2 regions of the Oceanobacillus sp. GQ8 genome follow, and region 2 is predicted to be linked to the other one. Evidence: a T-box and tRNA genes for the amino acid it is inferred to sense, from the RefSeq annotation. Region 2 holds a T-box; the other holds one or more tRNA genes.
What was found. A T-box is a leader RNA that pairs with one kind of tRNA and senses whether it is charged. The one in region 2 lies ahead of AC6CHS_RS01130 (valine--tRNA ligase), so its partner is inferred to be a tRNA-Val.
Positions count from the first base shown of each region.

Region 1: it has a tRNA-Val gene. The T-box ahead of AC6CHS_RS01130 (valine--tRNA ligase) is inferred to sense a tRNA for this amino acid. The anticodon was not compared.

Region 1 is NZ_JCAXEV010000006.1:302,591-318,699, reverse strand. Features, by position in the region: gene AC6CHS_RS18760 (atypical membrane-integrating protein (Mistic protein)) at 1-155, shown strand, start outside; gene AC6CHS_RS18755 (YwaF family protein) at 167-889, opposite strand; gene fabI (enoyl-ACP reductase FabI) at 967-1,743, opposite strand; tRNA gene AC6CHS_RS18745 (tRNA-Glu) at 2,076-2,150, shown strand; tRNA gene AC6CHS_RS18740 (tRNA-Val) at 2,175-2,250, shown strand; tRNA gene AC6CHS_RS18735 (tRNA-Thr) at 2,290-2,365, shown strand; tRNA gene AC6CHS_RS18730 (tRNA-Tyr) at 2,410-2,494, shown strand; tRNA gene AC6CHS_RS18725 (tRNA-Gln) at 2,507-2,581, shown strand; tRNA gene AC6CHS_RS18720 (tRNA-Lys) at 2,615-2,687, shown strand; gene AC6CHS_RS18715 (hydroxymethylglutaryl-CoA reductase, degradative) at 2,933-4,216, shown strand; gene mvk (mevalonate kinase) at 4,213-5,181, shown strand; gene mvaD (diphosphomevalonate decarboxylase) at 5,199-6,173, shown strand; gene AC6CHS_RS18700 (phosphomevalonate kinase) at 6,187-7,287, shown strand; gene rocF (arginase) at 7,517-8,422, shown strand; gene AC6CHS_RS18690 (aspartyl-phosphate phosphatase Spo0E family protein) at 8,515-8,664, opposite strand; gene sigW (RNA polymerase sigma factor SigW) at 8,814-9,377, shown strand; gene rsiW (anti-sigma-W factor RsiW) at 9,393-10,025, shown strand; gene cdaA (diadenylate cyclase CdaA) at 10,235-11,056, shown strand; gene AC6CHS_RS18670 (CdaR family protein) at 11,049-12,275, shown strand; gene glmM (phosphoglucosamine mutase) at 12,326-13,678, shown strand; gene AC6CHS_RS18660 (DinB family protein) at 13,769-14,236, shown strand; gene AC6CHS_RS18655 (S9 family peptidase) at 14,395-16,109, shown strand, end outside.
Region 2 is NZ_JCAXEV010000001.1:203,947-220,055, reverse strand. Features, by position in the region: gene AC6CHS_RS01160 (hypothetical protein) at 479-742, opposite strand; gene radC (RadC family protein) at 904-1,593, opposite strand; gene AC6CHS_RS01150 (hypothetical protein) at 1,773-2,675, opposite strand; gene AC6CHS_RS01145 (bifunctional folylpolyglutamate synthase/dihydrofolate synthase) at 2,825-4,105, opposite strand; gene AC6CHS_RS01140 (ATP-grasp domain-containing protein) at 4,192-5,106, shown strand; gene AC6CHS_RS01135 (ATP-grasp domain-containing protein) at 5,099-5,986, shown strand; gene AC6CHS_RS01130 (valine--tRNA ligase) at 6,285-8,930, opposite strand; T-box leader at 9,094-9,332, opposite strand; gene AC6CHS_RS01125 (YszA family small membrane protein) at 9,469-9,657, shown strand; gene AC6CHS_RS01120 (phosphotransferase) at 9,654-10,667, opposite strand; gene spoVID (stage VI sporulation protein D) at 10,799-11,965, opposite strand; gene hemL (glutamate-1-semialdehyde 2,1-aminomutase) at 12,234-13,523, opposite strand; gene hemB (porphobilinogen synthase) at 13,573-14,556, opposite strand; gene AC6CHS_RS01100 (uroporphyrinogen-III synthase) at 14,562-15,323, opposite strand; gene hemC (hydroxymethylbilane synthase) at 15,323-16,109, opposite strand, start outside.

The DNA of each region.
Region 1 (16,109 bases), on a different contig from region 2:
TTGAGAAGGATAACCCTGTTATTGACTTAAACGAAGAAGTGTTAAAAAATATTACGCGAGCTAAAGAAAAGTATGGTGAAGAAGTTATTGACCAAAAAATCAATTCTATAATTGCGGAAATGTTATCCTGGCTGGACTTGAATGAGTCCCCGTAAAACAAGAAATTCTAGGCCTTTTTAAAGAAGCGAACGATTCTCCATTGGAGCGAAAAGACAGCAAGTGCCACTAGGCATAAATTTACATAATAAAGCACGCCATCACCGAAATAGTCTAACGGTGTGTTTGATAATGGTGTGTCCCGGAGGTAGAGGTAATTAGAATCCAAAGCTGGATTGATGATAAAGCCAATAAATGCAGCGTAGATGAGTAGTAAACCATAGCATTTGAGCATGGAGCTGTATTTTAAAGAGATAGAACTTGTGAGAATTAAAAACAGGTTCGCCCAAGATATGGCAGTGTGATGCAAAAAGAATTTCCAGAAACGGAAATGTGGAAAATCATAAGGTAACTCCGGTGTAATTAACGCCAGTAAGGCTGGAATAAATCCGATGTAGAAAGTTAAAGTGGCAAGTTTTTTGCTCTGAAGTAAGAGAGCTATCGCTGCTGTAATGCTAGCAACACCGCATAGATGCAAGGGGATATATTCCCTAAAACTCCAGATTCCACTAGTTGCTGACCAAGCTTGATAGCTAACCTCTGATAGTACTAATAGAATGAAAAGGAACCATTTTATCATGGTATAAATACGGCCATAGCTAGATCTTGTTTTTAACGTGCTAAAAAGAATAAGTAGTATAAAGCCTACTAAATAAATGAATAGCATAATTAGATGAGACGTATCGAAGGAAATAAATGTGCTTCCTTCAACAGAAAAGAAAGCATCATACATATATATAACATCCCCCCTAAAATAAAAGACGCTTTTTGCAAGATGAAATGCAAAGAAGCGTCTTCTGTTCTATCTTATTATCCACCGATAATGTGGTATCCGGAATCTACGTGCATGACTTCTCCAGTAACCCCTCTAGCTAGGTCACTTAGGAAGAATAGAGTAGCATCTCCTACCTGATCCTGATCCACATTTCTGCGTAGCGGAGCTTTTTCTTCGATAATACCAAGTTTTTCATTAAAGCCGCCGACACCCTTTGCAGATAAAGTTCTAATTGGACCAGCTGAAACGGCATTAACACGGATTCCATACTTCCCAACGTCTTCTGCTAAGTAACGCATGCTTGCTTCTAAGGAAGCTTTGGCAACACCCATCACATTGTAATTTTGGATTACTCTTTCTGCTCCAAGATAGGTCTGTGTAACAATGCTACCACCCTCTGTCATAAGTGGTTTAGCAGCTTTTGTTACAGCCACTAGAGAAAATGCACTAATTTCCTGTGCTAGTAAGAAACCGTCGCGTGATGTATCAGCATACTCGCCCTTAAGCTCCTCACGCTTGGCGAATGCTACGGAATGAACCACGCCGTGAATGACGCCAACTTTCTCCTTTATCTCATCAAATGCACCTGTAATACTTTCATCACTCGCAACATCGCATGATACAATTAATTTTGGCTCTATACTATTTTTTTCTAATAACTTTGTTAGTTTTTGATAAGAACGTTCCTGTCTGTTAGTAAAAATCAGGTTTGCTCCTGCGTTATGTAATGACTTTGTTATTCCCCAGGCAATACTTCGTTCGCTTGCAACACCCATGACGACTACATTCTTGCCTTGCATTAAATTAGACATAAAAAATACCTCCATTATAATGATCTTCTATATTATAACCTAATTGAATTACAATTAGAAAGTATGTTGAGTAACTCTAGCGGTTAAAAACAAGATAGTTCTTTAGAACGTTTTGTTGGAAATGGATTAAATCCAACTATTAATTTTGCTAAATATGTCGGCTAGAACGGCGTTGTTTCAACATATTTTGAAGCAAGTGAAAAAAAGATAAAAAAATTGTATTTTCCTCTTTACAAAGTGTAAGGAAAAAGCTATAATAAAATTCGTTGGTTTGAGAGATATGTAACAAATTGTCGATTTACTTTTAAATCACGATCTTAATTTATTTCTATGGCCCGTTGGTCAAGCGGTTAAGACACCGCCCTTTCACGGCGGTAACACGGGTTCGAATCCCGTACGGGTCACCAAATTTTATTGAACCATGACTTGATGGAGGATTAGCTCAGCTGGGAGAGCACCTGCCTTACAAGCAGGGGGTCGCAGGTTCGAGCCCTGCATCCTCCACCATTATTATGCCCTGGTATACATGGTGAGATAAATTCCTATGCCGGCCTAGCTCAACTGGTAGAGCAACTGACTTGTAATCAGTAGGTTGGGGGTTCAAGTCCTCTGGCCGGCACCATTTTTTCTTTTTATGTATAATAATTAATTTATAGTTAACAATACGGAGGGGTAGCGAAGTGGCTAAACGCGGCGGACTGTAAATCCGCTCCCTCAGGGTTCGGCAGTTCGAATCTGCCCCCCTCCACCATTTTTATATTGTTGGGCTATAGCCAAGCGGTAAGGCATCGGGTTTTGATCCCGTGTATCCCAGGTTCGAATCCTGGTAGCCCAGCCATTTTTTTATTTTAAGGCCTTTTTTTTTGGAAACGAGCCATTAGCTCAGTTGGTAGAGCATCTGACTTTTAATCAGAGGGTCGAAGGTTCGAATCCTTCATGGCTCATCATTTTATTTAACGATAGTGAACAACATAAATATGGTAATTGTAGATAAACAGGGTCGTTTTTATTGTTAAACAACCTTGTTTATTTGCATTTTACCACGTTTTTTTACATAATAGTTACAGTGATTTTATTTAAGGAAATATAGATGCCAAACGTGTTATAATAAGTTAGATTTAAGACTTTATTAACAAAATTGATACGAAGTTTATATATATAATTATTGTATACAAAAGGATGAAGACGTATGAAAACTTCCCGGATCCCAGGCTTCTACAATAAGACGGTTGCAGAACGTAGAGAGTTATTACAAGATGCCCAACAATTTTCTGCGAATGACTCAGCAGCTTTCAATGAACCGCTCTCTACTGAAACCGCAGATAAAATGATTGAAAATGTGATTGGAACATACCCTCTTCCTTTAGGAGTAGGATTGAACTTCTTAATAAATGGGAAAGAATATGTAGTACCAATGGCTATTGAAGAACCATCTGTGGTAGCGTCAGCCAGTTATATTGCTAAGATTGTTCGAGAAGCCGGTGGATTCACTACGGAAGCCACGGAAAGAGTGATGATCGGGCAAATTCAAGTAGTGGGTGCTCCTGATTTGGACGCTGCTAAGGCATCCTTACTAGGGGAAAAGGACTCACTTATTGAGGATGCTAACGCTGCTTATCCAAGCCTGGTTGCTAGAGGCGGGGGAGCTGAGGATCTGGAAGTAAGGATCTTAAACGAAGCGTCTGATTCGGCTTATGGTAAAATGCTCGTTGTGCATTTGTATGTAAATACATGTGACGCAATGGGCGCGAATATAATTAATACTATGGTGGAGTCATTAGCACCTACTGTCGAGACGTTAACAAACGGGAAGGTTTACTTAAGAATTCTTTCTAATTATGCAGATAGATGTCTTGCGCGGGCACGCTGTGTCATTCCTGCCAATTTACTTCAATCAGGTGACTTTTCTGGTGAAGAAGTACGGGATGGTGTTGTGCATGCATACGAATTTGCAGCATCAGACCCTTATCGTGCGGTCACGCATAATAAAGGAATTATGAATGGAATTGATCCTATCGTCATTGCTACGGGAAATGATTGGCGTGCAGTTGAGGCTGGGGCACATGCCTATGCAGCAAGAACAGGACAATATAGTTCCATGACTACATGGTCTACGGACAGTGAGGGAAACCTAGTTGGTGAACTAGAATTGCCTATGTCAGTCGGAACTGTAGGTGGCGCTATACGTGTGCATCCTATTGCAAAGGTAGCGCAAAATATATTGAATGTGGAATCAGCACAAGAATTGGCTCAGGTCATTGTTGCCGTTGGATTAGCGCAAAACCTTGGAGCGCTTAAAGCGTTAGTAACAGATGGTATTCAAAAAGGACATATGGCATTACATTCTCGCTCTGTTGCAATAGCGGCAGGGGCTTCTGGGGAGATGATTGATATCGTTGCAGGAAAGTTAGTGGAACTAAACGAAATCCGTGTCGGAAAAGCTAAAGAATTGGTGGAACAAATTAAAAAATGAGTGCAGAAAAAGCTACAACTACAGAACAAACAGCTATAGGAATAGCTCATAGTAAACTGATTCTAATTGGGGAGCATGCAGTTGTACACGGACAACCCGCTATCGCTATCCCGTTTCCTTTGGTAGGTGTAGAATCTATAGTAGAACACGAGCCAGGGCCGGTCGTGATTGATAGCACGTTTTATCATGGACCCCTGGATTTAGCTCCTGAATCCTTGCAAGGAATTGCCAGTTGTATTAGTGGAACCCTTGAATACCTTGAAATGCCGGAAGCGGATCTGTTAATTCGGATTAAATCCTCGGTCCCTCCTGGAAAAGGACTTGGTTCTAGTGCATCTGTCGCGATCTCTGTTATTCGATCATTATTCGCATATGCAAGTATTGATCACACAGATGAGGAGCTTCTTAAGCTTGCAAACATTGCAGAAACGTTTGCGCACGGAGCGCCTAGTGGCATTGATACGTTAACGATTACTTCTGAATTACCTGTATGGTATGAAAAGGATAATCCTACAGAGTTCATTGAGTTAAATGATGATTTTCATTTCGTTGTTGCTGATTCAGGCAGCATTGGAGATACAAGAATGGCAGTAGAATCTGTAGCGCATTTACTTCGCGTGGCTCCTCGTAAAATCCAACGGAAGCTTGACCGCATCGGAGAGTTAACCCATCAGGCTAAGGATGCGCTGGAGAAAAGAGGGAAGCATTTGCTTGGTCAAATGCTGAACGAGGCACAGAAAGAGTTAGAAGCCTTAGGAGTTAGTACTACAGGATTAAACAAGCTTATTGAATTTGCACGTGAAGAAGGTGCTCTTGGAGCGAAGTTGACAGGCGGCGGTAACGGCGGTTGTATTATTGCTCTTGCTCAAAATGAAGTACATTCAAGATTGCTTGCTGAGAAATTAAGAAAATTTGGTGCACATGCTGTATGGCCATTCGTGCTCAAAAGGCACCATAAGAAATAGTAAAAAAGGGGACTATTATGAAGGCAACAGCTAAAGCACATACAAATATTGCCTTGATTAAATATTGGGGAAAACGAAACGAATCCATTATACTACCAACCAACAGCTCACTCTCTTTAACGCTGGATGGCTTTTTTACCACTACAACCGTACATTTTTCGGAGGAGTATACCCAAGACAAATTCATTTTAAATGAACGTGCTGTGGAAGGGGAGCAATATAGACGTGTATCTGGATTTCTTGACCTTATTCGACAACAGGCAGGGAAGTCTTTGTATGCAGCGGTCGATTCTACAAATGAAGTTCCGACAGCTGCAGGATTTGCTTCATCTGCCTCTGGTTTTGCTGCATTGGCAGCGGCTGGTACAAAGGCGATTGGGCTAAACATGTCAGATCGAGAACTTTCCGCATTGACTCGACAAGGCTCAGGCTCAGCCTGCCGTTCCATCTATGGAGGGTTTGCCGAATGGGAAATGGGTGCAGAGGAAGATGGAAGTGATTCCTTTGCGGTTCCTATCGCCCCAGCAGAGCACTGGGATCTGCGAGTTGCAGCAGTTGTTTTGTCATCTACAGCGAAAAAAGTTTCGAGTCGGGCTGGAATGAAACGCACTGTAGAAACTTCCCCATTTTATCAGGGCTGGCTTAATAGCATTCCTACTGATATGAGCCAGATTAAAGAAGGAATTAAAGAACGGGACTTTCAAAAGGTGGGAGAAGTGGCTGAGGCAAACTGTCTAAAAATGCACGCGACCACACTTGGTGCTAACCCGCCATTTACATATTGGCATGATACGACAATGACTGTCATGCAAACGGTGAGAGATTTGCGCGAAAAAGGGATACCTGCCTATTTTACAATTGATGCAGGACCTAACGTGAAAGTATTATACTTACCGGAAAACGAGGAAGTAATTGAAAATACACTCCGAAACATTCCAGGTGTTGCCGATATTCGATTAAGCCGACCTGGGCAGGGAGTAACCTATCTGTAAGGGATGAAATCCATTGCCACATTCACCGATGACAATAAAGGTACCTGGGAAGTTAATGATAGCGGGCGAATTTGCCGTTTTGGAACCATATCACCAATTAGTGGTAATGGCGGTTAATCGTTATGTATATACCACCATTGAAGAGAGCGAGCAGAATCGTGTGTCACTTCATGACTTTCAATTGGAGGACCTTAAATGGGACTTCGAAAAAGGGAGCCTTATAATACATACGGATAATCCAAAAACAGTATTTGTACAAGAGGCCATGCGTATTGCAATGGCCTATCTTCATGAGCAGAATATTAAGCCTGGGTCTTTTGCCATTTCGGTTAAAAGTGAGCTAGATGATGCCTCCGGTTTAAAATATGGCTTGGGTTCAAGCGCTGCGGTCGTAACCTCTGTTATTACTGCTATTTTAAAAAAATATTTACCTACATATAAACAGGAACTATTGTTTAAGCTTTCAGCACTGGCACATGTGAATGTTCAAGGAAATGGTTCTGGAGCGGATGTTGCTGCCTCAGCATATGGGGGCTTTTTACAATATGTATCATTTCAGGCAGATTGGCTTAAAGATGCATATAAACAAACGAGCAATTTAAGTGAATTGGTAGAACAGGATTGGAAGTATCTTTCGCTAAAGCCAGTAGGCATGCCCGACACAGTATACGTCTGTGTGGGATGGACTGGAAAACCCGCTTCCACTGCCAAACTGGTAGATGAGTTGATGTTGCTTAAAGACAGCAACCCCAACGCTTACCAAGACTTTCTCGATGCTAGTGAAAAAGCAGTATCTACGTTTCTAAAAGGCATGGAACAAGAAGATGTTGTCTTATTGTTAGCGGGTGTAAAACAAAACAGAACAGCACTATCCGAGGTTGGAAGACAGGCAAACATAGCCATTGAAACACCTTTGCTTCGCACCTTGTGTGATTTAGCGGAGGAACATGGCGGTGCAGGTAAATCGTCAGGAGCCGGAGGTGGCGATTGCGGAATTGCGTTCATGCCATCAGAGGAAAAAGCCGATGAACTAATGAAGGCATGGGAAAAAGCAGGCATTACGCCATTGTCCATTAAGCCTTCCACGGTTGGAGCGAGTATAAGCGATTCCTAAGACAGCTACATTTGATGTAGTTGTTTTTTTGTCGTTCATTAGAATAGGTGTTATAGCCTTCCAATCAACCACTCCGCACTCTCAATCGACCTCAAATGCTACCCAATCAACCACTCTACACACTAACCATCCCACTTTAACCTAAATTTTCTGTATATATATTCATGCAAATGTGGAGTTGAGTCATCCCTTGGTTTTTGGCTACAATAGAGATAGAGGAGGCGCTTACATGAAAAAAGATATTTCAATTATTGGGGTTCCTATGGATCTTGGGCAAAGTCGACGTGGGGTTGATATGGGACCGAGTGCTCTGCGCTATGCTGGCGCAATTGAAAAGCTGGATGAACTGGATATAAAGGTACATGATTTAGGGGATATTCCAATAAATAGGCCATCCATGGAGCAAGCCATAAATGCGGAGAACAATTTAAAAAATCTCGATCAAGTAATTGAAGCAAATGAAAAGCTTTCCGAGATGGTAGATAAAGAAATCCAAACTGGTAATTTCCCGTTAGTATTCGGTGGAGACCATAGTATTGCAATTGGCAGTCTTGCTGGAATATCAAAGCATTATGAGAACCTAGGGGTTATTTGGTACGATGCACACGGTGATTTGAATTCAGAAGATACTTCGCCATCAGGGAATATCCATGGCATGCCGCTTGCTGTCAGCCTAGGTATTGGCCACGATAGGTTAACCAATATTGCTGCATACACACCTAAGATAAAACCAGAGAACATTGTCATCATTGGGGCAAGGTCACTGGACCCTGGTGAAAAGGCACTAATAAAAGAAAAAGGGATTAAGGTGTTTTCGATGCATGAGATCGATCGCATGGGTATGCCTGCCGTTATGGAAGAAGCAATACAATACTTAAAAGAAAAAACAGATGGAGTGCATCTAAGCCTTGATTTGGATGGACTGGATCCTTCAGAGGCTCCTGGAGTCGGAACACCTGTGATTGGTGGATTGTCCTATAGGGAGAGTCATTTGGCAATGGAAATGCTCGCAGAAGCGGAATGCATCACTTCAGCGGAATTTGTCGAGGTTAATCCGATCTTGGATGAGAAAAATAAAACAGCCACCACAGCTGTCGCATTGATGGGTTCCTTGTTTGGTGAAAAATTAAAGTAAAACAAAAAAAGACATTTAATGCCCTTAGGGGTGTTAATGTCTTTTTCAATTTATGATTAACATCTTGATGTATATAGTGACCATACTTACAATTATTTGTTGTTTTGATATTCGTTAATTAGTTGGTCTAATTTTACACTGGAGGTTACAACAGCTTCTGAGGTTAAGGCGTGAGACCTGCTTAATGTAAGCATTTCTTCGCGACATTGTTCAATTTTTTGTAAAAGTGTTGAATTACTCACAAAACTTTCCTCCTATTTAGTATAATATATAGTAAGAAACTACCCATCTTCTTAGAACGATAAACCTAAAAAGTTTTTTTATTTTTTATGAAACCTTTTCTACATAGTAAACGTATGATAAATACCGCATGATTGGCGGAGGTACTTGTATGGAACAATTTATAAGAGAGAAAATAAAAAAAGTGAAAAAAGGGGACCAATCCGCCTTTGAGGATATCGTCTCATTTTTTCAAAGCAAAATCTATCAGCATTGCTATCGAATGCTTGGTAATGCACACGAGGCGGAGGATATAGCACAGGAAGCTTTTATTCGGGCATATGTTAACATCCATTCTTTTGATGAAAAACGGAAATTTTCCACTTGGCTCTATCGAATTGCAACAAATCTAACGATTGACCGCATTCGTAAACGGAAGCCGGATTATTATCTAGATGCGGAGATTAAAGGAACGGAAGGGTTAAATATGTACTCACAGATGGCTGATGAAGGCCGTTTGCCTGGCGAAGAAGTGGAGAGTATGGAATTACAGCGCTATATACATCAAGAGATTTCAGAGCTTCCTCCGAAATATCGCAGTATAATTATGTTGCGTTATTTGGAAGAATTCTCCCTACAAGAAATTAGCGATATTCTGGATATTCCATTAGGAACCGTGAAGACCCGGATCCATCGAGGGAGAGAAGCTTTACGGAAAAGGCTTCGTCACGTGTAAAGGAGTGTGATTCACTTGGATTGTAATCATGTAGTCTCCAAACTGATGCATCAGTATTTGGACGGCGATTTATCCAACGAAGAAGAAAAGAAACTGCGTCTTCATCTGGAAGAATGTGAAGACTGTCAGAAGCATTTTCGTGAGTTGAAGCGGACGATCACACTGCTTCAAAGTACGGAACATATAGAAGCGCCTGCTAATTTTACTGCTAATGTAATGAAAAAACTTCCAACTGAGAAAAAGCGTCTGAAATACGGACGTTGGTTCAAAGCGCATCCCATTATTACTGCAGCTGCCATATTTCTAGTTTTTATGATGAGCGGTATTTTTTCATCATGGAATCAGGATAGTGAGTTAGTTGTTTCCAAACAGGAAAACCTTGTTATTGAAGGGGATACGGTGATTGTGCCTGAAGATGTAACAGTAGAAGGGGACCTGTTAGTGAAAAATGGTAATCTTGTGATTAAGGGAACCATTGATGGAAATGTTACCCTCATTAATGGCAAGCTTATTGAAAACCCCATTGAAAGTGAAGGGTTAATGGCATCTGTTGGGAATGTAAATGGGGAATTAAAGCATGTAGATCAGGTCTTCGAATGGATTTGGTATAATTTAAAAAACTTTTTTAGAAGTATCTTTGCATTTTAAATCATTATATCGATCTCAAGTCTTTAAAAAAAGGACTTGGGATTTTTTATTTGTTAAAATACGTCCCTTGAAAAATGAATTCCCAAGATTTTACCCTAATTATCGTTTTATCTTTCTACACATGTCTGAAGGCAAAATATGTTATAATAGTTAACGTTACTATCTATAGAACGGTGGAACGAAAATGATGTGCAAAAGGATGGATACATATGCTTGATGGGGGATTCGATCTTTTACAGCTCCTGAGAATTGGCGTGGACATTGCTCTTGTCTGGTATATTTTATACAAACTGATCATGTTAATCAGAGGCACCAAGGCAATCCAGCTATTAAAAGGGATCGCTGTTGTTTTGGCTGTCTGGTTATTGAGTATCGTATTGGAACTACAGACAATCCAATGGATAACCAACCAGGCGATCAGGTGGGGGCTTATTGTAATTATAATCCTGTTCCAGCCTGAGCTACGCCGAGCGTTGGAGCAATTAGGACGTGGAAACATATTTGGGCGTGGGTCCCGGTCAGAAGAAGAGATTATTGAACAGAATATTGATGCGATTATTCAATCCTGTGTTTACATGGCAAAACGCCGTATTGGTGCCCTTATCTCGATTGAACGAGAGACAGGTATTGGTGATTATGCAGAAACGGGTATTCCAATTGGCGGTAAGCTGACACATCAACTGTTAACCAATATCTTCACCCCAAATACCCCATTACATGACGGAGCGGTCATTATTAAATCCGAAGAAATTGTTGCGGCAGCCTGTTATCTCCCATTATCCGAAAGTCCTTTTATATCTAAGGAATTGGGGACAAGGCATAGAGCGGCAATGGGAATTAGTGAAGTTACCGATGCGCTAACCATTGTTGTATCAGAGGAGACAGGAAATATCTCTTGTACGAAAAATGGCGAACTTCACAGAGAACTTGAGGCGGAAGAGCTACGTACTATGCTGAAAGATAATTTATCCATAAATCTGAAAACCTCTGAGAAGAAGTCTTGGAAATGGAGGGGGAGAAAGAATGGATAACTGGTTCAGAAGTAAATGGTTTGTTCGTGTTATAGCTCTGGCATTAGCAGTTTTGCTTTATATCTTTGTTAATGTTGAAACAAATCGGCCTACAGCATCAGATTCTACTTTCCCAAGTCAATCAGATGATGCTCAGACAATAAGTGATGTACCAGTTGAAATAGAGATAGATTCAGAAAAATATGTAGTAAGCGGTGTACCAGAAAGTGTGAAAGTTACCATGGAGGGATCACCAGGTATTTTAACTCCAGTTCTTACCAATCGTAATTTTAAAGTTTTTGTTGATTTGGAAGGGTATGAAGCGGGAGAACATAGGGTAGAACTTCAACATACGATTTCTTCTGATATAGATGCCTATATTGAACCGAAACAAATTGACGTCGTTATAGAAGAAAAAGCAACAGAAGAATTTGAGGTAGCTGTAGACTTCTTAAATGAAGGGAAACTTGCTGAAGGTTATGAGCTTGGTGATTATGAAGTAGAACCAGGTACGGTCACCATCACAAGTGCTAAAAGTGTCATTGACCGAATCGGTATTGTGAAGGTTTATGTGGATTTAGCAGGGCTTGATCGTTCGATAGACAGAAGGGAAGTACCTGTAAACGTATATGATAGTCAAGGTAATCCATTGAGTGTAAACGTACAACCGGAAAATGTGGTTGTATCAGCAGACATTCACAATCCAAGTAAGACTGTTCCACTAAGTGTTGAAACAAATGGGGAACTACCTGAGGGCTATTCCCTTACATCAATTTCTGCTAATGTAGAAGAAGTTGAAGTGTTTGCTAGAAGTAGTATTCTCGAAAACATTGAGACAATTAATACAGAGGAAATTGATTTATCCGAAATTACAGAGTCAGGCACGATCGAAGCAAATATAGCCTTGCCTGATGGAGCAAGTGCACCAAATAACGAAACGATTGAGGTCTCCGTGGAATTGGAGCAAACTAGAACTTTCGAGTCTTTGCCAATTGAGATTGAAGGATTAGGGGACGAGTTTGAGTCGACGTTCCTTGACCCTGAAAGTGGCGAAATGGATGTAACAATTAGTGGTAGCCAGGAAGACGTAGATGGAATAACTGCAGATGATTTCCGATTTTTCATCGATCTTAGTGACCTGGAGCCAGGAGAACATGAAGTCCCTATCTCAGTAGAAGGACCTGAAGGGGTAGAAGTAGTACCTGAATTTGAACAAGCCACTATTGAAATTACGGAATAAAACGTACATTTACAGCTTTTTGTAGATAAGGAATAAAGGAGAGAAACGATATGGGAAAATATTTTGGAACAGATGGTGTTCGCGGAGTTGCAAACAAAGGTCTTACACCAGAACTTGCTTTTAAATTAGGACGTTTTGGCGGACATGTTTTAACGAAAGATTCACCACGCCCAAAAATTATCATTGGGAGAGACACCCGTATTTCTGGCCACATGTTAGAAGGGGCTATGCTTGCGGGGCTGCTTTCTATCGGCGCAGAAGTCATGCGTCTAGGGGTTATTTCCACACCGGGGGTTGCTTACTTAACAAAAGCAACAAGCTCACAAGCTGGTGTCATGATCTCTGCTTCCCATAACCCAGTAGAAGATAATGGGATCAAATTTTTCGGTCCGGATGGTTTTAAGCTAACAGATGACCAAGAAAATGAAATTGAAGCATTAATGGATGGGGAAGAAGATAATCTTCCACGACCAGTTGGAGCAGATGTTGGTACAGTAAACGACTACTTTGAAGGTGGACAAAAATATCTCTCCTTCTTGAAGGATACAGTAGACAATGATTTTGACGGACTGAAGGTTGCTGTTGATTGTGCTCACGGCGCTACATCTAGTTTAGCAACACATCTTTTTGCTGACCTTGAAGCAGACATACATTCAATTGGCTCGTCTCCAGACGGTCTTAATATTAATGACGGATTTGGTTCTACACATCCAGAGAAACTCCAGGAATTTGTCCAGGAAAAAGGGGCAGATATTGGGCTAGCCTTTGATGGGGACGGAGATCGCCTAATTGCTGTTGATGAAAAGGGAAATATCGTCGATGGAGACCAAATCATGTTCATTTGTGCGAAGCATTTGAAAGAAAAGGGGAACCTTCGACACAGCACAGTTGTCTCTACTGTAATGAGTAACATTGGCTTCTACAAAGCCTTGGAAGCAAATGGGTTGCGTAGTGATAAAACGTCTGTAGGAGACCGTTATGTAATGGAAGAGATGCGTAAAGGCGGCTACAACCTTGGTGGGGAGCAGTCAGGACACATCATTTTCCTTGATTACATTACAACCGGCGATGGTATGCTTTCTGCCCTTCAGCTAGTAAACGTGATGAAGGAAACAGGCAAAAAGCTTTCCGAGCTCGCAGGAGAAATGGCTATTTTTCCACAGGTACTTAAGAATGTGCGCGTCACAGATAAGAATGAGGCATTAACAAATGCTCGCATTTTAAGTGAAATTGAAGCAGTGGAACGTGAACTAGGTGAGGATGGCCGTGTCTTAGTAAGACCATCTGGTACAGAACCTCTTGTACGTGTCATGGTAGAAGCACCAACGAAGGAAGAATGTGAGAAGTACGTAAAACGTGTTGTTGATTTAATTGAAGAGCTTCTTGGTATGGAAAAACAATAATAGAAATGGCCGCTTCTTAGTGAGGAGCGGCTTTTGTTTATGATTCATTATCTGAATGTTTAATTAAATAAGTGAAGGAGGCTGGTGAAGGTGCATGTGAGGAGTCTATTAAAAGATCAGCTATTAGCGAATGCAAACGATCGTAGCTGGTATATTTCCTATCAAGAAGTTGTAGAGGGGCTAACCGATGATGAAGCTTTTTGGAAGCCGAACGAGCAAACTCACTCTATAGCGGAGATAACCCAACATCTCATTTATTGGAACGAGGTATGGCAAGAACGGTATGAAAAAGCGGATTTTCATGCTATCAATACAGTGGAGGATAATGCAGAAAGCTTTTTTATAACAACCGGAAACGATTTTCTGAAATTAAAAGAAAAGTTACTTGGAGTACTTCTAAGTTGGCAAGAATTGCTCACAGATAACAAAAAACTAGACGCCAATGTAAACGGGTTTCCAGTTGAGGCAAAATGGTGGGAGTTAATTGGAAATGCCACCACACATAATGCCTATCATATTGGCCAAATTGCTTATATAAGAAAATTAATACACACATGAACTCCGCCTCCAGCCGGAGATCATAACAATCCAGAGACTGTCCCTGTCAGATTACAACCATGCTAACCTATTAATACGATCCAATTCCTACCGTATCTAGTGTAAATACGGTATAATGGGAAGAAAGACAATTTTCTAAATTTTAAGGGGGCAATACGATGAAACAATTTCCAAAACCAACAGTGGAACAATTTTTCAGAACGTATGCAATCACGAATTTTACAGTAAGCAGTGACGAGCAAAAACTTTTATTTAGCTCTAATTTAAATGGCAAAGTGAATGTATGGGGAATGGATTTACCAGATACTTTCCCTTACTTATTTGCACATAATGATGAATCCATTAGCTTTTTGAAATTTGATCCAAAGGGTCGCTATGTCTTGGCGGGTTATGATAAAGATGGAGACGAAAACCATCAGATATATGCCCTGCCTCCAACTGGTGGATTACCACAGCCAGTTGTGACGGGGAACGCTGAAGAAAAGTACTTCTTTGCACACTTAAGTGATGATGGGAATCGTCTTTATTATATGACATCCGAGGGTAACCCTTCCTTTTTAAATGCACGTGTACGTAATCTGGAAGACGACACGGACACCCTATTAAATGAAGGAGAAACCTCCCCAACCGATTTGGCTGCAGTATCGGATGATGAACAGGCATTTGTTTATGTTCGTTCTTTTGCCAATACGTATGTAACGGGGTTTGTCAAAGTAGGAGAGGAAATCAACTACTTAACTCCAGATCCGGATAAAGTACATGTTGTATTCGATCCTGTCTTCGTTGATGAAAACACGATTTATTTTGTAACAGACTATGAAAGTGAATATAGTTATGTAGCGAAATATGAGATAAAAGAAAAAGCATTCTCTAGCGTTTTTAGTATAGAAGGGGAAAGCGTAGAAACGTTGAAATGGCATAAAGAAAGCAATAGCTTCTACCTCGCTACCGAAAAAGGTGTTGTTGATGTCCTTTATCGCTATGATTTAGAGTCTGATAAAGTCGAAACATTATCTACACCCATTGATGTGATTGATAAGCTGCAAGTAACCAAATCAGGTAACGTTTATCTATTGGGAAGAAGTGCTACGGTGCCTCCAAATATCTTCAAAACGACAAATGGAAGCGATTGGGAGCAGTTGACTAATAACGGCGTGCTTGGTGTCAACAGTGAAGATATGGTAGAGCCAGATGTCGTCTCCTATAAATCCTTTGATGGTATGGAAATTGAAGGGTTGCTATTCAAAGCGCTGCCGGAGAACGATAATGGCTATACAATCTTCTGGCCACATGGTGGCCCACAGGCATCTGAGCGAAAAATGTTCCGCTCCATGTTCCAATGTTTCCTAAATCGCGGTTATACCATCTTTGCGCCGAACTTCCGCGGAAGCACTGGCTATGGCTCTTCGTTTGTGAAGCTAGTGGAACAGGATTGGGGAGAAGGCCCGCGCCTAGATTGTGTCGCTGGTATTGAATGGCTGTTCGAAAACAATCATGCGGACAAAGATAAACTGTTCCTTGTTGGTGGCAGCTATGGTGGTTACATGGCACTGTTGCTTCATGGACGCCATCCTGAATACTTCAAAGCAGTTGTTGATATCTTTGGACCATCTGATCTATTCACCTTCGTGAATTCAGTACCACCACACTGGAAGCCAATCATGGATCGCTGGCTTGGAGATCCAGAACGTGATAAAGAGCGTTTTGTAAAAGATTCTCCTGTGACGTACCTTGACGGCATGAAAAAGCCAATGCTTGTCATTCAAGGTGCAAAAGACCCACGCGTAGTAAAAGAAGAATCAGATCAAATCGTTGCCAAACTTGAAGAAGAAGGGCGCGATGTAGAATACCTCGTCCTAGAAGACGAAGGACA
Region 2 (16,109 bases):
TATCGATTATTTATATGTTTTGTGCTGTCAGGTTCTTTACCTTCATTACATGCACGCACTTAAGACTGCCTGAGTAACAATCTTAATAGCGCCACTTTCAAAATAAAATCGAAAAATGGCGCTGTTTATATGTTCGTCAATATAATTATACGAGAAAATCCATAAAATAGATAGTATTATCCATGTCCTCTATTAGGATTTTTAACATGTTTCTATTACAAACGATATTATACAAACATATCTTTAATAAAGTAAGACAAGTTAGTTCGGTTGTATGTTGTTTTTTTCTTGTTAGTGTGGAGTTACATTTCGCTATGTATTGGCATGCGCTATGCTTATAATTATTTTTCTTTTATTCCTTTTCTATTGGTTTCTTGATATTATTTGTAATCGATCTGAGTTCAAAAAGTAATTGAACCCTCGAACCCAGACCTTTTTTGCAGCCCTGTAATATGCCAGAATAAATATGGTCGTCAATTTATTTCGATTCTAAAATGTTTTGAATTGTCTCTAACTGCCTTTCCAGATTCTCCAGCCTTTTTTCTAACTGCTCATCTTTTTTATTCTGTAAGGCTTCTTCTTCGATAGCTTCTTCAATAGCTAATGTTGCCGCATAGGTTCCTAATGCATCTCCTAATGTACTGAGTAATCCTGCGACCCAGGCGACTTTTAGACTTCCAGCAAGCGTTGCATCTTGTTCTGGTGTAGAGCTTTTGGCATTATTTCTGTATTTCTCATTCATGCGTCCTAACCCCTGTACAATCACATCTTATAAATAAAATATTCGAGTTGGGCATTTTCCGTTAATACTATTTAACATCTAATAATTAATTCTCATTAAAGTTCAATTAAACTTCTAATTGAAACATGTCAGGTTGGATTTGTTACGCTTAATCTTTATATTTACACATATCCTTTTTCTTTCAAAGAGACAAATTTTCGATCCCCGATAATAAGATGATCTAATAGCTCAATACCAATCATTTTTCCTGAGTCAACTAACCTTCTCGTTACATGGATATCTTCTTTAGAGGGGGTTGGGTCACCTGAGGGATGGTTGTGGATGACAATAATAGAAGCCGCTGAACGTTTGACTGCCTCTCTGAATACTTCTCTAGGGTGAACGATGGAAGCATTGAGACTGCCGATAAAAATGGTTTGCCTATGAATGACTTGATTCTTTGTGTCTAGGAAGAGAACAACAAAATGCTCTTGTCGTAAGCTACGCATTTCTTCCATGACATAATTCGCTCCGTCTTCTGGGGATCGAATGACATAACGAACATCCGGTTTGTATTGATTCATGCGCTTTCCCAATTCAATTGCGGATAAGAGTTGGACACCTTTTGCCGAACCAATCCCTTTAATAGCGGTCAATTCTTCGATTGTTGCATCGTGCAACAGTTTGAGCCCTTCGAAATGCATAAGTACACGATTGGAAAGGGCCATTACAGATTCAGCTTTCGTACCCGTACCAAGCAAGATAGCCAGTAATTCCTGATTTGATAGGTGATCAGCACCATACTCCAGCATCCTTTCGCGAGGGCGATCATTTTTGGGAACATTTTTAATCATAATGGAGGAAACTGTCATCGTCTATCATCCTTTCTTTGATATCCTCCATTATATATTTACTAGCGAGCAGAACAACTTAATAAAATAATATTTCCTTCATTAGTTTTTTTGGTAAACATGCATTTTCTACTAGATAAAATGGCTTATTTAAATAGGTTAATCATTAGATAATGTAATTGTTTATAGTTACTCTCTTATTACTTTTCCGCTGAATTCGTATAAAGATTCCACAACAAGAGTAGCTGATGTTGTGCCTTCTGTGAAGTTAAATCCTCTGCCAATTCCGCGCTATTTCTCACTTCTTCTGCAAGCGCACTGAATTGACCGGCTTGTTTGGGTATTGTTTGAGCCAACTTGTCCCATGTTTCTTTTTCAAAAGGGCGTTCATTAGAAAGTCCTTTTTTGGTTTCAATCCAGGTTTTTTGCAATTGCTCTAGCCAAGCTTTATTATCTTCTGATACATGCAACGTACCTGCTCCAGTACTCCATTCCTTCACATAAAATTCTAATCCGTCCTTGGTCATCTCGTCCCGAAGCTGTGTTGCCCCCTCTTTATCTTGTGCCATACCTGCCAGGAGATAGAATTGATTCTCTTTCTCCCACAAAATGGTCGATACCCCGGCTTCTTTATATGTTTCAGCCCACTCTGAAGCATTCTCTCTCCCTGAAAACACACCTGCTTGTAAAACAAAAGCATTCACTGGTTCTAGTGCTACTTCGGCATTGCTACTTTCCTCATTAGCTGTTTCTAATTCTGCCGGAACTGCAGCACTACCATTTGTTGGTAACTCCGGATCAATCGTGCCAAACATTCGAAGCATGATAATTCCTAATAGTGTCCCTACCCCCAATGCAGATGCAATGGTAAGCAAAACAGGCTTAAGAGCCCCCCAACGTTTGGACTTATTTGATTTGGAATTAAATTCATTTGGGATCTTTCTTTGAAAAAGCGGTACGTCCTCATTATCCTGCAGTCTCTCCACCGATGCTGCTGCTTCTTCCTTGGATCGGGGGTCAGACAATTTACTTGAAGAGGTATTTATTTTCACCTTAATCTGCTTCCCGTTTTCCCACAACACGACCATTTTGTCCTTGTCCACATTTTCCCCTCCGTTACTGGAATGGTAGTTACACACACTCTAGCATACGTAGGTTGAAAAGTAAGAAGAATCTTGTCACACTATCAAAAAAAACTTTAGACATAAATCGCCGTTTCAAAACGTAGCTAATCAATTTTTATCGACTGACTTTACCTTTTAGAAATATCGAAAAAGCCTTCAACCTGCATAATAAAATGAAGAGAGCCGGTAATGAAATACACAGCGTTTGCATCATTCATTGCGTTAACCGCTTCACGCCATGGAACAAAGTACAGAGAAGGATCTTTAATAAGAAAAGATTGAAGTTCATCTTTACTAGCTGCACGAGGATGATCGAACGTTGTTAAGGTTATCGTAGCAAAATAAGACCGCAGTTTGTCTAGCATTCTCTCCACGTCTTTGTCCTTAAAAACACCAAACAAAAGATGTCTTTCCTTACTCGGATAATAGGTCTGTACAGAAGAAAGAAAAGATTCAATTCCGTCTGGGTTATGTGCACCATCCAAGATCACCTGCGGATCATGACAAACTTGCTCAAATCTTCCGGGCACTCTTGTATGCTTCATAGCGGTTAGGGCAACAGGTAGATCCATCATATAACCTTTTTGCTTAAGTAGTTTTATTGCCTTTACTGCTAAAGCAGCATTTTCCGCCTGATGAACGCCTTTCATTTGCAGTTGCAATGTGCGAGTCATAGTAGAGCCATCCTGCCACGTCACATGCTGTATATCGTTTTTAATTACTGGTGTACGAATGGTAAAGTGGTCGCCGAGTTGATAAAGATCTGCTTCACACCTGTTTGCTTCCTCTACAATGACGCGATTTGCATTCGGCTTCAGATCACCTGTAATAACAGGTATTCCTTTTTTTATAATACCTGCCTTATGGTAAGCAATTTGCTCTATACGTTCACCCAAAAAGCTAGTATGATCCATAGCAACATTTGTTATAATGGATAGGATCGGTACAAAACAATTTGTGGTATCCTCTCTACCACCCATACCAGCCTCTATAACAGCAATATCGGTGTGCTGGGAAAAATAAAGACATGCGATTGCTGTCATAATCTCAAATTCTGTCGGATGCATATCCTGCTCATCGAGTACTTTAATAACTGGGTAGAGTCTATTTAACTCTATAATGAACTCAGCTTCCGTGATTGGTCTGTCTTGCAACCAAATATGCCCCGTTACAGTTTGACTAGGCGATGAGAATAGCCCTGTTTTGTAGTTATTGGCTATAAGTGCGTCTTTTAAGAAATGAGAGGTTGATCCTTTGCCGTTCGTACCAGCAATATGAATAGCTTTCATCCGTTTTTGAGGTTCGCCGGATAGTCTCAATAGTGCTTGTATTCGCTCAAGGCCTGGTTTGATTCCAAAGGTTTTTCTTTGTTCAAAGAAATCAACCACCTGGTCAAATGTTGTAAACATATATATCCCCTACCTATAGTGTATTATGATAGTTTAAGTTCTAGTAATTCTAAACTAGAATTAGTATAGCAGAAAGGAGCATTCTCATGAATTTACACGGTTGGATCGTTTATAATGGAAGTCTAAAAGGTAACAAGTTTCTCGACTTTGCTGAATGGATACAAGAGGCAGCCTTAAAGCAAGGGAGTTCCACAACTATCTATAAAAATAATGAGTTGCTTGTATCATTACAAACAAATAAAATAAAAATCTTATCTGATAATTCGCCATCATTACCGGATTATGTCGTTTTCGCTGATAAGGACATCTATCTGGCAAAGCAGCTGGAATTACTTGGAATTCCTGTATTCAACCGGTCTTCTGCAATTGAGGTAAGTGATGACAAAATCGCTACATTTCAGCAGCTGTCCCAATACGATATTTCACTGCCGGCTACTATTGTAGCTCCAAAGGTATTTATGAAAGACAATACTCATTTAGAGGACGTACATATCATTGCCAAAGAGCTCGGCTTTCCTCTAATTATTAAAGAAGCTTTTGGGTCATTTGGCGAGCAAGTTTATTTAATACATGACGAAGATGAACTACACAAAAAGGTACTTGAACTTCAAGGAAAACCATATCTTTATCAAGCTTTTATTTCTTCCAGCTACGGAAAAGATCTTAGGCTTCAAGTAGTCGGTGATCATGTGGTTGCTGCCATGAAAAGACAAGCATCGAACGACTTTCGCGCTAATGTATCTGCTGGCGGCACCATGCAAGCTTACACACCTTCAGCTCAAGAAGAAGAACTAGCTATTACCGCGACCAAGGCAATAGGCGCAGATTTTGCTGGAGTGGACCTTCTATTTGGCGAAGACGGACCCCTCGTATGTGAAATTAACTCTAACGCCCACATACGTAGCATGTTTGATTGCACTGGAATAAATGTTGCCGACTATATGGTGCAGTATGTTTTAGAAGTTATTAAGAACGGAAGAATAAGGAATAGCCATGATTAATGGGTGGCTTATTTATGATAAAGAAAAAGCAGAGGAAAATCGCTCTTATATAGACTGGTTTATAGCAGAGGCTTCCCAGCAAGATGTCTTGCTTTCCCTAATTTACAGAGAAGATCTCCTCATTGGGATAAGTAATGATCAGCCCATAATAAAATGGAAAGGTGAGTTCGTCTCCTTTCCAGACTTTGCCGTTATAAGAACAATTGATACATTGTTAAGCAAACAACTTGAGTTCATTGGTATTCATGTCTTTAATTCATCTGCAATATCCTATATGGCGAACAACAAGGCAATGACCCATCTTGCTATACAACGATTAGGTATTCCAATGTTAGACAGCTTTTTCCTTAGAAAAGAAGATGCTTTGCATGGGCAACCTCCTATCGATTTTCCATTTGTTTTAAAAGAACCGCATGGTAGAGGCGGGTCCCAGGTATTCTTGATCGAGGATATCTCCATGTTCGATCAATCAATCCCTTACATTGATTCTGACTATATGGTGATACAGTCATGTAAGGTACAACTTGGTAAAGACATTCGTGTATTCGTAGTTGGGAAAAAAATAATCGGGGCAGTCTTGCGAAAGAGTGACAAAGACTTCCGTGCCAATTACAAACTTGGTGGATCTGCTGAAGCTTATATATTAAGTGAGAAGGAACAAAGCCAAATTGAAAAAATCATCGCTTCATTTGAATTTGGAATGGTTGGCATCGATTTTTTATTGGATGAAAAAGGAACCCTTCTGTTTAACGAAATAGAAGATATTGTTGGTTCGAGGACACTTAGTGCTGTAAGTGATGTCAATATTTTAAAGATCTATATTCAGCATATTAAAGATGAATTGAACAGGAACCAGGCTGGAACAGAAGAATTTTTTTAAAAAAGAAATCCGAACTACGATTGTTTTTCACTCAATCTAGTTCGGACTTTCATTTGCTTTAAGAAGTGAAAAACCAATCAGCGAAGTGTATTTCCGGAGTGATAATTAAAGATCCTATATCACGTCTAGTTTTTCACTGATTAGAAAAACTCGCATTCGCTCGTCCTTTAGCGAATGTGTACGTTTTTCTTATACTTGGAACCTTAAAATTTCAACTGCGTCGATTTTGCTTCCTTGCTGAAATTGTATCTTTCCTAACGTGTAAAATAAGTTATGTCACGCCCTCTTTTACTTAAAGTTATTTCAATTCCTGTAATCTTGCTTTCACTTTGGCTTGCTTATCTAAATAATCTTTTTCTTTCTGTTTCTCTTCTTCTACTACATGTTCTGGCGCCTTGCTGACGAAACCTTGATTCGCTAGCTTTTTCTGAACACGTTCCACTTCTTTCGTCCATTTAGCCAACTCATTTTCAAGCCGCTCTATTTCTTTTTCGAAATCAATTAATCCTTCAAGTGGGAAGAAAAGCTCCGCTCCAGTAACAACCGAACTCATAGCCTTCTCAGGTACTGAAACCTTCTCAGCTATCTCTAACTCACTTGTATTACAAAAACGTTCAAGATAATGACGATTATGTTCCAACTCTGCTGAAATCGCAGCTGATTCGGTTTGGATACGTAGTTTAATTTGTTTAGACATTGGTGTGTCTACTTCAGCTCGAATATTTCGCACTGATTTGATGATTGAAACGAGACGTTTCATTTCATTTACCGCTTGTTCGTCATCAAATGCAGGATTTTCTTCTGGCCATTTTGCAATGGTGATAGAAGTTCCTTCATGTGGTAACTGTTGCCAAATTTCTTCTGTAATAAATGGCATAAATGGGTGCAACATACGCATCGTCTGATCTAAAACATAGGCAAGTACAGAGCGAGTTGTTTTTTTCCGGTCTTCATCCTCACCATATAATGGTAGCTTTGCCATCTCAATATACCAATCACACAAATCATCCCATATAAAGTTGTATAAATGACGGCCCGCTTCACCGAACTCGTATTTCTCATTATTTTTTGTTACATGCCCAATTGTCTCATTAAGTCTGGCCAGTATCCATTTATCTGCTAGAGATTTTTCCCCTGACAAATCAATATCTTCATACGTAAAGCCTTCCATGTTCATTAGTGAGAATCTCGAAGCATTCCATACTTTATTGGCAAAATTCCAAGTTGATTCAACTTTTTCCCAATGGAAACGCAGATCCTGCCCTGGGGTAGACCCTGTTAATAAGAAGTACCGTAGAGAGTCTGCTCCATATTTTTCGATGACATCCATTGGATCAACACCGTTTCCAAGGGATTTACTCATTTTACGGCCTTCTGCATCCCGTATTAATCCATGAATTAATACGTCATTAAAAGGTTTAACGTCGGTGAATTCCTTCGATTGGAATATCATTCGTGCGACCCAGAAAAAGATAATGTCATATCCAGTCACCAATACACCTGTTGGGAAATATCGTTTAAAATCGTCCGAATCTGTATCCGGCCAGCCCATTGTAGAAAATGGCCATAAGGCAGATGAAAACCATGTATCTAAAACATCCTCATCCTGTACCCAGTTTTCACTGTCTTTAGGAGCTTCTTTGCCAACATATAATTCATTTGTTTCTTTATGATACCATGCAGGTATTCGGTGCCCCCACCATAGCTGACGAGAGATACACCAGTCACGAATGTTATCCATCCAATTTAAATAGGTGCGCTCAAATCGATCAGGTACAAAATTAACTTTATCCTCTGTTTGTTGCATTTCCACAGCAGCATCTGCCAGTGGCTGCATATCTACAAACCATTGGGTAGACAGGTAAGGCTCTACAACTGCCCCACTTCTTTCCGAATGTCCCACTTGATGAGTATGGTCTTCTATTTTAAATAGCACGTCCATATCCTCAAGGTCCTTCACAATCTGCTTTCGGCAATCAAACCGATCTAAACCTTCGTATTTCCCAGCCTTTTCATTCATTGTTCCATCCTCGTTCATGACTAGGATTCTTTCCAGATTGTGTCGGTTTCCAATTTCAAAATCATTCGGGTCATGTGCGGGAGTTATTTTAACAGCTCCTGAACCAAATTCTCTATCCACATAATCATCGGCAACAATTTCTATCTCCCGACCAGTAATTGGTAAGATAACTTTCTTACCAATTAAATGGCTATAGCGTTCGTCTTTCGGATGTACGGCAACTGCTGTATCACCAAGCATCGTTTCAGGCCGTGTGGTGGCTATTTCAATATACTCTTCACTATCCTTAATTGGATAACGTAAGTGATAAAATTTCCCCTGTACTTCCTCGTAAATAACCTCAATATCTGAAAGTGCAGTTTTGGTTTTCGGGTCCCAGTTAATAATATATTCGCCACGATAAATCCAGCCTTTTTCATACAGTTTAACGAACACTTCTTTAACTGCCTCTGACAATCCCTCATCAAGCGTAAAGCGTTCACGAGAATAATCTAATCCTAAGCCTAATTTTTCCCATTGTGAACGAATAAAATCTGCATATTCGGATTTCCATTCCCAAGCAGTTTCGAGAAATTTCTCTCTACCTAGCTCATAGCGGTTCGTTCCTTGTTCCTTTAGCTTCGCTTCTACTTTAGCCTGAGTAGCGATGCCAGCATGGTCCATACCAGGAAGCCATAGTACATCATATCCTTGCATTCGCTTCATTCTTGAGATCGTATCCTGCATGGTCGTATCCCATGCATGGCCAAGGTGGAGTCTTCCTGTTACGTTAGGTGGCGGAATTACAATAGAATAGGCTTCTTTCTTAGAATCCTTCCCTTCTGCTTCAAAATACTTTCCATCTAACCAAAATTGGTACCTGTTTTCTTCTACTTCCTTCGGGTTATACTTTGCAGACAGTGCTTGTTTTTCTTGTTCACTCATACTTAATCCTCCTTTTTCCATTTAGAAAAAATAGCAATCGCTAGTCGGTTAACGATCTGTACGTTTTTCTTATACTTGGTACTTACATTTTTACCTACGTCATCACTTCTACCCAGCTAAAAATTTTATGCTTTTTAACGTAAAAAAAACCTTTTCATCCTATAGAAAGGACGAAAAAGTTCTAATTTCCGTGGTACCACCTTTGTTTACAGGTCACATACAGACCTGTACACTTCATTAATTGATAACGGTTCGTAACCGGCATTCTCCTACTAACGTAAGCGTTCAAAGATGCAGCATCAGGAGCGACCTTCCAGAATACGCTCAGCCGGGAAACTTTCACCATCTGTTTCCCTCTCTTTAGACAGCTCATTCTGTACTCTTCTCCATCATCACTATTATAATATCTAGATACATTTTATAGTTAAGCTGTATTTACGTCAACTATTATTTAGCAGGGTTGCACAATCACCCTATGTTTATACATAGTATATTAAAACACACACCAAAAGTGAAGGGTAGAAAGGAGAAGATTATAATGGCCCGTTATTACCGGTATAAACTCCCACCATGGGCAAGAAACTGCTTATTTGTAGCCGAAAAGGTCACATTACCTATCCTGATATTTCAGTTAGTCCGCACATTATTTTTTCCGACTACATTTGATGTTTTTTTACTTGGTTTAATCGTTGGGGTCTTTATAGCTTTTTATTTGGAATGGATTTAGCTATCTAGATCATCAAAATTAACTGTTTCATGCTCCTTTTCCACATAATCAGACCATTGTAGGCCAAAAGTTAGCTGTCTGTATGCACGTTGTAATTGTCTCGTTCTTGCTAACATTGTTTGGTTTGAAGGGTCTTCAAGATATTCTTGAACTAACCGAAAATAGGAAGATGGGTGCAGTAAATGGATTGTCAAAAGCTGTAACTCTTTTTCAGTTAGTTCATTTTCCTTTATGTAAGAATGAAATTCCTCTGTATAAGCAGTTATTGGAGCATCATAATCAAGCGTTTCGGAACGATAAAAACGCACTAAATCCATTGTAGCATTCTCATATCGTGCTTGTTCCCAATTAATAAGCTGGGCATTGTTATGATGCACTATATGTTCTCTGCTTAACTGCCCATGACAAAAACTACTATTCCAGGTTACTTGCTCATCGTTGGACACATAAACAAGTTGGTCCAGGCGTTTATTCAAAACTTGAAACACCATGTCAATATCGCGAAACTGTGAGCATACCAATAATTCAAATGGAGACATATAGTGGCTGCGCTCAAAACGATCAACCGTTCTGTTTAATTCATTAAAAAGTGTTTCACAAGCCTGCTTGTATGTACCAAATTCACGAACGAAAGTGTCTTTTTCAATTTGTTTAGTCTGTTTCGTTTTTGCATGCACAGCACCAAGGTTGCTATAAAAATCGGCAATGTTTCGTTCCTTGCCTCTACCGTTATCTTGGTCGACCCATGGACTAAGATAATAAAAGCTTCCGAGATGTTCCTGATATAGTTGACCATTTCTTGTCATATATACTGGCAAAATAGCATGTAGCTGATGATACTCAGCCAATTTAAACGACTTTTCCCAATTTGCGATCGTACTGGAAGACAGCTTGCTTTCTTTTAGTGCATAGCTGCGATTTCCATCGCTTATCTTCCATAAACGTTTCGTAACCTTTTCTATAGTCAACGGGTATACAGAATACGACTGCAATATATTTTCGGCTTCCATTCTAGCTCACCACCTTAGAGGAATCGTTATTCCCGTCTTTGCTCATCATTCTATCTAGTAGAGATTTATACTTTCCTAACTTGTAAATAAGTACTACCCCTTGTTTTTAACCAAGGGGCAGTGAATTAAATTTATCTCTTCTTTGGAATGTATAACAGCTGTCCCTCCGACACTTCAAACTCATCATCGAGCTGGTTTTGCTTGATAAGTTGTAGAGTTGTAACCTGATAGCGCTCTGCGATAGATTCGATTGTATCCCTTTCTTGCACGATACAAAGACGCATCTTTGTATATTTTTCCTCCTCACTATCACGGAACATGTCTGATAGGTAGCTAACATCCTGAACAGGATCTTCACGGTTTTCTGAACTATCCTGTACGTCATACTCTACCGTCGATTCTTCCCAATCTTCTTCGTTTTCTTCTACATCTAATATCTCAGATTCAGATTCACTTTCACTGTTACTTTCTTCTGGTGCAGATTTGTTAAAAAACTCACTAAAGGACTTCGTTTCTTTATATTTCCATCTGCCTTCTTCTGCTTCTTCTTTACTACCATCATCCAACTCTTTTTTAAGCTCTGGTATTTCAGGAGGAGTAAAAGGAAAGGCTTTAACCTCTTCTAATGGCTCTTCCTTTTCTTTTAACTCAAACTGGAAATCCAATTTTTCTCTATCTAAGAGAGACTCGTCATCTTGTGTTTCCTCTTCTTCCCTTTCTTCATTGCCTGTTTCATCTGGCTGTTCATCCTCTTCTTGCGTCTCAAATGAATGAGCTGGTTGTTCCGTGTCATCTCTTAATTGTTGCTCTGAGTTCGCTACTTCTTCCTCGTTTGCTTGGTCTATTTCACTTCTCGGTGTTTCCTTTATTTCACTTATCCCATATATCTCAATGGTAGAATACAGCTTAAGACTACTTTCATCTGGAATCTCGTAATCAAAGGAATCGATATAGACCGACACATCATTAAGATTGTGTACGCGATAGGTAGGTACAGAAATTTCCACTGGGAAACGGTGGGTAAATTCCACTCTACCATCTGGGTATTCTTCGACTTTTTCAACAAAACGCTTTGCTTGATAGTCTTCTAGTTCAATCGTATCTTCTTTCTGAGAAGCAACCTTTTGATATTCCCCTTTTAACTCAATAACTCCACGTATGGAAATGTATTCATTAAAAGGCTGTATCGAAATATCAGGTTCTAACGAAATGCCTTTCATCTCCGCGACTTCCTGACCTCTTTCAAAAGAAAGAACTTCATTCAATTCAAAACTAAAAACTGAGCGATCATTTGACACCTAGCTTCCTCCCTTCAACATATTCCATATGTTTATATGTCTTATTCATCTATATGAACGACAAATTAGGGATATGCTTGATTTAGCCGATTCGATCTATCCCCCCAAAAAAAGAATGGACATACCAAGTAAAAAAGTGTAGAAAAATTCCCATTCAAACGCTTATAAATGAATAATCATTCATTTCAATTAAAATGTAAAGCCGTGTGGACTCGACTTCTCAAGGAATTCGAATAACACACGGCTTTTCTGTAGCAAAGTTTTATAATTATTTTTTTATTGACGCAAAGGCATGGTTAACAGCACTAATTGTTTTTTCAATATCTTCGTCAGTGTGTGAAGTAGAAAGGAATAATCCTTCAAATTGCGAAGGTGGGAGGAATACTCCCTGCTCCATCATCGCTCTATAATATTGAGCAAAAAAATCTAAGTTGGCTGATTGTGCAGTCTCATAATTAATTACCTCTTGATCAGTAAAGAAGACACCTACCATGGAACCCGCCCGATTAATTTGCAGTGGGATGTCATGGGCATTCGCAGCATCTTTAAACCCTTCCATCAAGCGATCAACTTTTTTATTTATTTGCTCATAGGAGGATTTGTCTAGAGCACTAAGTGTCTCCAGGCCTGCCGTCATTGCGAGTGGGTTACCTGACAAAGTACCTGCTTGATAAATTGTGCCCGTTGGAGCTACCTTTTCCATGATTTCACGCTTCCCACCGTAAGCACCTACTGGCAAACCGCCTCCAATTACTTTCCCAAGGCAGGTTAGATCAGGTGTCACTCCGAAATGGCCTTGAGCACAATGGAAGCCTACACGGAACCCTGTCATAACCTCATCAAAGATAAGAAGTGTACCATTTTCTTCCGTGATGGTACGTAAATCCTGCAGGAAGGAATCCTGTGGAGGAACAACACCCATATTTCCGGAAACCGGTTCAACAATTACCGCAGCAATATCATCGCCAAATTGTTCAAATGCATAGCGAACACTTTTCATGTCATTATATGGCACAGTAATGGTATTCTCTGCTACTCCTTTCGGTACACCAGGGCTATCCGGTAGACCTAATGTTGCTACACCCGATCCTGCTTTAATTAGTAAGGAGTCACCATGTCCGTGATAATTCCCTTCAAACTTAAGAATTTTGTCTCTTCCGGTATACCCTCTAGCAAGCCTTAAAGCACTCATGGTAGCCTCTGTACCAGAATTAACCATTCTCACCATTTCTATAGATGGCACACGATCAATAACCAATTGTGCCAACTCATTTTCGAGTAAAGTAGGGGCACCAAAGCTTGTCCCTTTTTCAACGACTTCTCTTAATTTACTAACTACTCGGTCATCTGCATGTCCTAATATAAGGGGCCCCCAGCTAAGTACATAATCGATATATTCATTTCCATCAATATCATAAATTCTGGAACCTTTGCCTGATTGCATGAATACAGGTGACATGCCAACAGATTTAAATGCGCGTACAGGAGAATTCACTCCGCCGGGCATTAAATCAACTGCTTCTTTGTATGCATCTTCTGAATTTCTTAAATTAATCATATCGAATCAATCACCTCTATTGAATTTTATCCTGTCCCGCAGGTAGCTCTTACTTTTCATTCAACCATTTTGCTACATCTTTTGCAAAGTATGTGATAATTAAGTCAGCGCCTGCACGTTTCATAGAAGTTAATTTTTCCATCACAAGCTCTTTTTCATTAATCCAGCCATTTAATGCAGCTGCCTTTACCATGGAATACTCCCCACTCACATTATACGCCACTACGGGAACATTCGTATTGTTTTTAACATCACGGACAATATCCAAATAAGAAAGGGCCGGTTTCACGATTAAAAAGTCTGCACCCTCTGCAACGTCCGATTCGGCTTCTCTCAATGCTTCCTGGCGGTTTGCAGGATCCATTTGGTACGTTTTACGGTCCCCAAATTGTGGCGTACTGTCTGCTGCATCACGGAAGGGGCCATAAAATGCTGAAGCATATTTTACGGCATAAGACATGATTGGAATATTTGTATAGCCCGCTTCGTCCAACGCTTGTCGAATGACAGTTACAAAACCATCCATCATGTTAGATGGTGCAATAATGTCTGCACCTGCTTCAGCCTGTGATACAGCTGTTTTCGCTAAAAGTGGAAGAGATGCATCGTTGTCAACATCATGATTATGAATTAGACCGCAATGGCCATGTGACGTGTATTCACAAAGACATGTATCAGCTACAACAAGGAGTTCAGGATAGACTGCTTTTACCTTTCTCGTAGCTAGTTGTACAATTCCTTCAGCAATAAATGCGCCTGTTCCTTCTTCGTCCTTTTCGTTCGGTACACCAAACAACATAATTGCTTTAATTCCTAACTCATGGATCTCCTTAAGTTCTTCTTCTAAACGATCAAGGGTTACCTGAAAAACGCCAGGCATGGAAGGAACCTCGTTTTTAACATTTGTTCCTTCTAATATAAATAAAGGGTATATAAAATCATCGGTGCTTAATTTTGTCTCCCTTACTAATGAACGCATTGAAGCAGAACTACGTAGCCTGCGATGTCGTTTAAACTCAGATGTATTTGACATATTATCTATCCCTTCCTTGAAATGTGATCAGTTATGCTTTGTATCATTCCATCAATGGTGAATTTATTTGGTGTTAAAATATATTGAAACCCAAGCTCTCTTGCCCTTTTGCTCGTTGTGTTCCCTATACATACACAGGGAATGTTAGCTGGAATAACCCCCACCATTTCACAAAAGGCTTCAACGGTTGAGGGGCTAGTAAAGCTAACATAGTCTAACTTTGTTTCGCTTATGGCTTTAATAAGCTGAGGTTGTCTTTCATAACTGAAATGTGTATCATACACCTCCAGCATATCAAAATCCAACCCAGATTGACGAAATTTTTCCGGTAACACTTTCCTGGATCGATTGCCCCGAATGAGTAACAATTTACCAGGGGCAGGAAACCTCTTTAAAAAATCGCTTGCCATTGTGTTCGCATTATATGTTTCTGGTGTAAAGGTTTCATCGTACCCATATCGCTTCAAAGCACTACTCGTTTTTTCCCCTACTGTTGCAATTTTGGCAGAAATACACGAAGAGTTCTCTAGCTTTTTCCTTAACTCAAAAAAACAATCGACACCATTAGCACTTGTAAACAAAATCCAGTCATATTGGGATAGGTTTCTCAATACTTCCCAAGTAAAATCTGATTCTTTACACACGATTTCTAACAGAGGAACGACTACTGGATTACCCCCGTGTTGGGTGATTTTCTCGGCAAAAAGATTTGCCTGTTCTGCTCCTCTTGTAACCAAAATGTTTTTTTGCTTAAGGGAAAAAGACATTAGCTGTCCAACTCCTCTTTTACCCTCTCCACTATTTCTTTAGCCCCTTGGTCTGCAAGTATACGTGCAGCTTCTTCCCCAACTTTATAGGGCTCTGTGCCACGTACAACCTCTTTCAAGATAGTTTTACCGTCTGGTGTTCCTACGAGTGCTGTCAGTACTATCTCTTCTTTATCCAAATAAGCATATCCGCCAATCGGAACCTGGCAACCACCTTCTAATAAATGAAGGAAGGTTCTTTCTGCTGTTACCGTTCTTGTTGTATATTGATCATTAATTAGATCTAGAAGTGTATGCAACTCATGATCATCTTCTCGACATTCAATAGCGAGTGCCCCTTGTCCAACTGCCGGTACACAAACCTCAGGTTCAAGGTATTCTGTAATAAGTTCTTCGCTCAAACCAACCCGCTTTAAACCGGAGACAGCCAGAATAATGGCATCATAGTCTTCTTCCTGCAATTTGCGAATCCGTGTTTCAATATTTCCACGAATCCACTTAATTTCAACATCTGGCCGTTCAGCAAGCATCTGCGCAGCACGCCTTAAGCTACTTGTTCCGATGATGGCACCCTCTGGAAGGTCCTTTAGGGCTACATTTCCTTTTGAAATAAAGGCATCACGATGATCTTCACGTACAGGTATAGAAGAGATCGTCAGTCCCTCTGGCATGCTTGATGGCATATCTTTCATACTATGTACAGCAAAGTCAATTTCTTTGTCGTACATTGCTTGTTCGATTTCTTTTACAAAAAGCCCTTTTCCTCCAACCTTAGATAGCGTAACA